2 regions of the Mammaliicoccus sciuri genome follow, and region 1 is predicted to be linked to the other one. Evidence: riboswitches for the same ligand, from Rfam matches in the RefSeq annotation. Region 1 holds a riboswitch; the other holds the start of a gene.
The links. A riboswitch is a leader RNA that binds a small molecule or an ion and turns the genes downstream of it on or off. The one in region 1 is predicted to bind FMN.

Region 1 (4,441 bases):
GAAAATGACGATATTGCGATAATTGGAACAGGACTTAGTTCAATAGATGTCATTAGATTTGTTATGGAAAATCATAAACAACTGCCAATAACTGTAGCATCAAGACATGCTCAATTTCCGACAGTTAGAGGTATTAAACATGAAATTAATTTGAAGTATATTACGAAAGATGCAATAGAAAAATTAAAAAAGACGCATAAAGGTATCGCACCATTAAAAGAAATAGAAAACCTCTTTGCGAAAGAATGTGAATATCAAAATATTAACTTGAAAAAAATGCTTTATCGATTTAAAAAAGATAATGTAGCGAATATGAAATATGATTTAAGACATGAAGACGAAGTAGGGCATTTTCAATCATTTGTTGAAGAAGTAAAACATCATATGATTCCTGTTTGGAATGCCATGACAATTGATGATAAGTCGACATTTTTAGAAAAGTATGGGCATCACTTTAAACGTAATGCGAATCCAATGCCTCAATCTTCAGCGAAACAATTGATTGAATGGATTGAAAATGAAGACATTGTCGTTAAAGAAGGATTAGAAAATGTACGAAAATATTACGGTAAATTTAGAATTAAGTATGAAGGTGAACAAGAAGAATCAAGTTATCATTATGTCATTAATGCGACTGGTCCTAAAAACATTTATCAGAACTGACAGAAGAAGAGCATTTTATTAAAGGTTTAGAGAACAAACAAATTATAGCTGCTCATCCATTTGGAGGTATTCTTGTCATGCCATATTCAAATGAAGTCATTAGTCCAAAATTCGGTACAATGCCAAATTTAAAAGTAATTGGACAATTAACAAGTGGAGTAAATTTTGATGTAAATGGCGTTTCATTATTAGTCGATCAATCCGTAAGAGCAGTCAATGACTTATATATTGAATTAGAAGAAAGAAAAAAAGTTAAAAAGGCGAAATCAAAAAAGAAGTAGAATAATGGAAATTGAAATGTAAGCTTGAGACAATGTTTGATGTCTCAAGCTTATTTTTATGTATGGGTGATGGGGCGTTATTAGCAGTTTTGATACAAAGTGCAAATAAGAATACCAGTATTAACACTTCTGAGTAGTTTTGTAATTAAGGCTGTCCATAGTAACAATTCAGAGGAGTTTTGTAAATAAGGGGGTCTATAGTTACAATTCAGCCGACTTTTGTAACTAACAGCCCCGTTGTAAACAAGTTTGGTCGAAAGTGTTCACAACAACCCCGTTATGAACAGGTTTGGCCGAAAAGTGTTCACAAGACCATCGTTATAAACAAGTTTGACCAGAAGTGTTCACAAGACCGCCGTTATCAGCTTTTTTGAAATCATCACACAAACAACAACAAAATAAATTTAACTTCTTCAATTGTAATTCTTAGTGATATGGTATAGAATGATGTCATCAGTGATTACTGATATATAATTTAATAATATATTCTTTCGGGGCAGGGTGGAATTCCCAACCGGCGGTATAATAGCCCGCGACCCATAAGTGATTTTTCATTTATGGCTGATTCAGTAACATTCTGAAGCCGACAGTATAGTCTGGATGGGAGAAAGAATAGACGACAGCGTATGCTATACGCTTATTTCGTTATACTTAAAATGTTAAAGTCTTTTTTCATAAAAGGCTTATTTCGTGATACATTTTTACTCCCAACCACCGAAAAGTGATTTTCGGTGGGTTTTATTTTTAGGAGGTAAAGAAATGAATCAATATTTAGATTTTGCAATTGATTTAGCTGAACGTTTACAAGGGCAGACGGGTACGAATCCTTCTGTTGGTGCTGTTATTGTTAAAGATCATAAAATTATAGGTTTTGGAGCACATTTAAAAAAGGGTGAAGCACATGCTGAAATACAAGCTTTAAAAATGGCAGGTGAAGATGCTCAAGGTGCAACAATATATGTTTCTTTAGAACCTTGTTCACACTATGGTTTAACACCACCTTGCGCCAAAGCGATTATCGACAATGGTATTCAATCAGTTGTATATGCAGTTAAAGATGATTCTCTTAAAAATAGTGGTCATGAAATGTTGTACGAAGCTGGAATAGATGTAAAACATGAGCCTTCAAAAAGAGCAGAAGACTTATATGAGGCTTTTTTTCTTCAACAACAAACGAAATTACCTTTTATTACTTTGAAAATTTCTACAAGCCTAGATGGTAAAGTTGCGACAGATTACAAAGAAAGTAAATGGATTACTTCTAAAGAAGTTAAACAAGATGTATTAAAATTGCGCTCACAACATGATGCCATTATGACAGGTGGGATGACAGTTCGTGAAGATAATCCATTATTAACTTCTCGTAATCCTGAGTTAAGTAATCCAACTAGAATTGTATTAACAGAGCAATCAAGCTTTGAAGGTGATTATGAAATATTCAAAGATGAAGATAATCCTGTCGTTGTTGTAACGAGTTCGCAATCATTTCACACTTATGAGAATCAACATATTAAAGTTAAGAAGAGTGATTTATCAAATTTAAAACCGATAATGAAAGATTTATATGAAGATGGATATGCTCAAGTGATGGTTGAAGCAGGTCCTAAACTTGTAAGTCAGTTTATTGAACAAGACTTAGTAGACCAATTAATTATTTATCAAGCCCCGAAGATGATTGGTGGTCAAGGAAAATATCAATATTATCAAACGCATGATGTGGTTCCTTTATCCAATAGTAAATTATTTGAAATTATATCAACAGAAATCATTGGTGGAGATCTTAAAATAACATTAAGAAAGAAGTGACAAGATGTTCACAGGACTCATTGAAACAGTTGGTGTAATCAAGAATACAAGCACAAACCAAGGCGTTAAAACATTAACAATTGAAGCCACTGAAATAATGGATGATTTATCACTAGGTGATTCCGTTGCTGTTAATGGTGTTTGTTTGACCGTTACTGAGAAAGCAAGTTCTACTTTTAAAGTGGAAGTGATTACTGGAACTATCTCAGTAACTTATTTAGAACATTTGAAAATGAATGACAAAGTCAATCTTGAAAGAGCGATGTTAGCGAACGGAAGATTTGGCGGTCATTTTGTAAGTGGACATGTAGATGGTCAGGGCATTATTAAACATATTTCAAAGAGACAAGATGAATGGATTATTGAAATATCTACAGAAGCGCATTTATTAAATCAAATGATTGATAAAGGATCTATCACAGTTGATGGTGTTAGTTTGACAATTTTTAAATTATATCCTCAAAAATTTGAAATTCATTTAATTCCTGAAACGAGAGATTGTACAATCTTTGTTAATAAAAAACAAGGTGACAGCGTACATATTGAAACGGATTTGTTATTTAAATATGTGCAGAAAGCAACGGGACAAAATCATTCAAATTTATCCGAAGAGAAATTACTTAATCTAGGATTTTAGGAGGCTATAACATGTTTGATAACGTAGAAGATGCCATACAAGAACTTAAAAGTGGTAAACCGATTATTGTAGTAGATGATGAAGATAGAGAAAATGAAGGTGACCTCGTCGCTATATCTGAGTATTTAACAGCTGAAACGATTAATTTTATGGCTACACATGCGAGAGGTTTAATCTGTGCACCGATTAGTAGTGAAATTGATGACTGAAACGGGTGATAAATATAAGACTGCATTTACTGTAAGTATTGATCATGCATCAAGTACGACAGGGATTAGTGCTTTTGAAAGAGCAGATACGATTAAAGCATTAATAAATGAAACGTCACCAAGAGCATTTGTTCAACCAGGTCACGTATTTCCATTAATAGCTAAAGACAATGGTGTTCTTGAAAGAATAGGTCATACAGAAGCTTGTGTTGATTTAGCGAAACTTTCTGGAGCGAAACCAGCTGGTGCTATTTGTGAAATTATGAATGATGATGGCACGATGGCTCGTCGAGATGATTTATATCAATTTAAACGTAAACATGGTTTGTTAATGATAACGATTGATGAACTTGTAAAGTATAGAAAACACCATGATCAAATTATACATCTTGAATCTAAAGTTAAATTACCAACTTCATACGGTGAATTCGATATGTACGGCTTTACATCTCAATTAGACGATAAAGAATATATTGTCATTAGTTCAGGAGAAATCAAAAATGGTATGAATGTACGTATACATTCTGAATGTGTGACAGGTGATATTTTCCATAGTGCTAGATGCGATTGTGGAGAACAGCTTGAATATTCAATGAAATACATTCAAGAACATGGTGGTATGATTTTATACTTACCTCAAGAAGGTAGAGGAATAGGTCTGATCAATAAACTTAAAGCATATGAACTTATTGAACAAGGATATGACACGATTACTGCTAATGAAGCTTTAGGCTTTGAAGCGGATTTAAGAGATTATACTGAAGCGAGTCAGATTTTGAAATACTTTAATATAGAAGAAATACAACTCATCAGTAATAATCCAGATAAATTTAATCAATTACAAG
Region 2 (4,441 bases), 370 kb from region 1:
CGCACATCGCGTATTAGCAGATCAAAAAGAAGTAAATTTAACACCTAAAGAGTATGAATTATTATTATATTTAGCAAAATCACCTGATAAAGTATTTGATAGAGAACAACTGTTGAAAGAAGTTTGGCACTATGAATTTTATGGTGATTTAAGAACAGTTGATACGCATGTTAAAAGATTACGTGAAAAGTTAAATAGAGTTTCTGAAGATGCTGCACAAATGATTCATACAGTATGGGGCGTCGGTTATAAATTTGAGGTTCCTGAATAATGAATCGATTAAATAGTGTTGTTGTAAAACTGTGGTTATCTATTATTTTAATAGTAACGACAGTTTTACTTTTATTAAGCGGATTTCTTATAACTTTCTTACAATCTTATAATACATCTACTACAGGTGAAAATTTATATAATAATGCAAGCAAAATAGAACGATTATTACTAAGTTCACACGAAAAAGAGTCAGCAATCGATTATGCAAGAGCACTTGTTGAAGACCCTGCTGGACTTATAATCGTTAAAAATAGCGATGATTTAACAGCAAAATCTGAAAATCCATTAAAAGAAGTTATGATTAATGAGATTAGAACTAATCATGCGTTCGACAAAGTGTTTAATGAAGATAAACACGTACTAAAAGAAATCAATTTAACTTATAACGGCGAGAAACATCAATATATTTTATTAGGCTATCCTTCTCAAGCTTTTCCTGAGGAAGATGCAGGTATCTTTTTATTCCAAGATATCAACTCCATTAAAGAAGCTCAAAATGTTGTTACACTGAGTATACTTGTTTCAGCCATTATATTATTAATCGTAAGTACGGTCTTTGCATTCTTCCTTTCAAACAGAATAACGAAACCTTTAATTCAATTAAAACATGCAGCCTTTAAAGTTGCTAAAGGTCACTATACTGAAAAAGTACCGATTTATACGCGTGATGAAATCGGCGAACTCGGTCTAGCATTTAATAAAATGAGTAAAGACATCCGTACAAACATTGATGATGTTAAATCGAAAAATAACATACAAGAAAAACTCATTAATTCAATGATCGATGGTGTGTTAGGCATTAATGATAAGAATGAAATCATTATTACTAACTCAAAAGCCGATACATTCTTAAAAGAAGTAAGAGAATTTGATCATGTTGATATATCTACACAAAGAAATGACACATTTAAAGAGAAGGATACGCAGTTTTTCGAATACGAATTAGGTCATAAATATTATGTCGTTATATCAACATATATCGATAGCATTCAAAATGATGGTTCATCAGGTATAGTAGTAATCATTCGTGATATGACCGACGAACACCATATGGATCAAATGAAAAAAGACTTTATCGCAAGCGTTTCACACGAATTAAGAACACCAATTTCTATGTTACAAGGTTATACTGAAGCAATTGTTGACGGTATTGTTACAGAGAAGAAAGATGTTGATGATTTCTTATATATTATTTTAGATGAGTCTAAAAGATTAAGTAGATTGATTAATGAATTATTAGAAGTTGCCAAAATGGATGCTGAAGGCATTAAAGTTCATTTAGATGACTTTAATATTTCAACATTAATGAACAAAATTGAAACTAAATTCTTACCTCAAGCAAGAGAAAATGGTTTGAATTTATCCGTTAAACATATTGGAAATCTTACGAATTGGTATGGAGATAGTGATCGTGTTGAGCAGATTTTAACGAATTTAATCGATAACGCGATTAGATACACACATCAAAATGATTCTATTAATGTCGTCTTTGATGATACGGATGAAGAAGATTTTGTTATAACAGTTCAAGATAGTGGCGTAGGTATTGCTAAAGAACATTTAAATCAAATATTTGATCGTTTTTATAAAGTTGATGCTTCTCGCACAAGAGGTAAACATGGAACAGGACTTGGTCTCTTTATCGTTCAAAAAATTATAGATGCACATCATGGTACGATTAAAGTCGATAGTAAAGAGGGTGAAGGCACTCAATTTACAATAACTTTACCAAAAGTTTAAATTGTTGAGTTATTTAGATGAAAATACCTGACCAATGTGCTAATATATATTTTGTAATTAAAACTAAATAAAAAAATTCATCTTCGGGGTTTGGTGTAATTCCATACCGGCGGTTAAAGCCCGCGACCCAATATATGTATGTATATTGGCTGACTTAGTGAAATTCTAAGGCCGACAGTTAAAGTCTGGATGGGAGAAGATGGAGGAAAAAATCTAGTCTTGACTAGGTTTATTTTGCGATAATTTTTCCTCCTATTCTTACGAGATGAATAGGAGGAGTTTATATGTCTAACGATAACAAAACAAAACGCTTACTCACTGTAAGTATGCTCATCGCAATCAGCTTTATTTTAATGTTTTTGAAATTTCCATTGCCATTTTTACCACCATATTTAACAATGGATTTCAGTGATATTCCTGTACTTGTCGCAACATTTGCGTTCGGTCCAGTTTCAGGTATATTAGTCGCATTATTTAAAAACGTATTGAATTTCTTAATTGTGTCACACGAACCAATTGGAAATACAGCTAACTTTTTAGCGTCAATATGTCTCGTCATTCCAACTTATTATTTCTATCGCATGAAAAAATCAAAATTATTTATGGGATATGGATTATCAGTTGGTACAATCTTGATGACAATTCTAATGAGTTTAATGAATTACTTTGTTCTATTACCTTTATACGGACAAATTATGAATCTTGCAGATATCGCAAATAATTTAAAATTAATCGTATCTGCCGGTATTATCCCATTTAATTTAATTAAAGGTATTGTCATTTCTGTCATATACATTATAATATTTGATAAACTTAAGTCTATTATAAAATAAAGAAAGGCTAGGACCTCACATCCTAGCCTTTCTCATATATATTATTCGAATTTAAGTGCATCTCCATCGAATGATTCATCTGCTATTTTAATTGAATCTGTCGGACAACCTTCGAAAGCATCTTCCATATCTTCTAATAATTCTTCTGGTACAGCTTCGATTCCCTTATTGTCGTCTAGTATCACGTAGGCGATTCCCTCATCATCATAATCGTATATATCAGGGGCAGCTGCTCCACATGCGCCACATGCTATACATGTATCCATATCTACTATTGTGTATTTAGCCAAAATTTTCGCCTCCTTTAAAAAACATGCTACACTTATTATACATACTTATTTTAGTGATAACACTTAGAGATTTCAACATTTTTATGTTATTTGAGGTGACTTATTTGAAACAGATTATACTGAAAACCCTTTCCATGAAGCATGACAACAAAACTGATAAAAGTATTTATAATATTTTAATAGGTAAAAAGACTCATCAAACATATTTTGATGCCACGATTGAACATTTAAAATTGTATTATGGCTCTTTGCCAAATTTGAAATTTGAACAATTCGAACTAATCATTAACGAACCTGTAGAACACATTAATAAGCCAATTATTGGCGACTTTTTCTATAGTCAGGCCATTCAATCTGTTAATACAATCTTATTATTAACTCAGATGATTAGTCAAAAAAAGCATAACCATTTAGCGTATCAACCAATCATCAATGATAAAGAGATACAATTTAAAGCTAAAGAAATTTATGTACACATTAAAGAAGTAGGGGAAAATCAATTTATAGAAGAAATATATCAGCTATTTGAAGATATGAATACATACTTTCAAACAATTTATATGCATTATTTATTAGCAGGTTTTCGGGAAACACCTTATACAATTGAACAAATTTCAATGATTGAAGACATTGGTATTATGGATTTAAGAGAACAGTTAGTAGAAGAATATCAATTTATCCAAGTTACGATACAAAATAAAGAACGCTATCCAATATTATCTCAGATTAACTACCAGCCTTTGTTAAACCAACAAACATTTACTACATATGAACTATTAAATCGCAGTTACGATATGGATCAACTTGCAAACATTAAACGTGTTAAGACACATACTATTCATGATCATATTATTGAAATGTTTATTAAAGGTTATTTAAAGGATAAGAATTTATACGTAAGTGATGAACAATACGCTAGATTTATAGAAGTTATTCAACAAACACCTAATCAAAATTTGAAATTTTATTATGAAGTGTTAAATGATTTTACGTATTTCGAAATCAAACTCATGTATGTTTGCTATGCAATGGAGGGATTAAATGCTACAACAAGAACTTAAAAAGTATTTTGGTTATGATCATTTTAGAAACGGGCAAGAGGAAACCGTCCAAAATATATTAGACGGCCATGATGTGCTGAGCATCCTTTCAACCGGTGCTGGAAAAAGTTTATGTTACCAATTGCCAGCATATATAACTGGTGGCAGAGTGCTCATTATTTCTCCACTAATTTCTTTAATGGATGATCAAGTCGTTCAGATGAAATTAAATGGCGAGAAGAATGCTGTTGCAATCCATTCTGCT

Region 2: it holds a riboswitch for FMN, as region 1 does, so the genes downstream of both, MUA60_RS07610 (ECF transporter S component) here and ribD (bifunctional diaminohydroxyphosphoribosylaminopyrimidine deaminase/5-amino-6-(5-phosphoribosylamino)uracil reductase RibD) in region 1, are expected to answer to the same signal.

Annotation. Positions count from the first base shown of each region.
Region 1 is NZ_CP094824.1:1,830,667-1,835,107, reverse strand. It holds gene MUA60_RS09445 (FAD/NAD(P)-binding protein) at 1-663, shown strand, start outside; gene MUA60_RS09440 (hypothetical protein) at 741-944, shown strand; FMN riboswitch at 1,428-1,560, shown strand; gene ribD (bifunctional diaminohydroxyphosphoribosylaminopyrimidine deaminase/5-amino-6-(5-phosphoribosylamino)uracil reductase RibD) at 1,704-2,750, shown strand; gene MUA60_RS09430 (riboflavin synthase) at 2,755-3,387, shown strand; partial or broken gene ribA (GTP cyclohydrolase II) at 3,399-4,441, shown strand, end outside.
Region 2 is NZ_CP094824.1:1,459,839-1,464,279, forward strand. It holds gene MUA60_RS07600 (response regulator transcription factor) at 1-271, shown strand, start outside; gene MUA60_RS07605 (ATP-binding protein) at 271-2,013, shown strand; FMN riboswitch at 2,089-2,218, shown strand; gene MUA60_RS07610 (ECF transporter S component) at 2,298-2,846, shown strand; gene MUA60_RS07615 (ferredoxin) at 2,888-3,136, opposite strand; gene MUA60_RS07620 (helix-turn-helix domain-containing protein) at 3,241-4,197, shown strand; gene MUA60_RS07625 (RecQ family ATP-dependent DNA helicase) at 4,178-4,441, shown strand, end outside.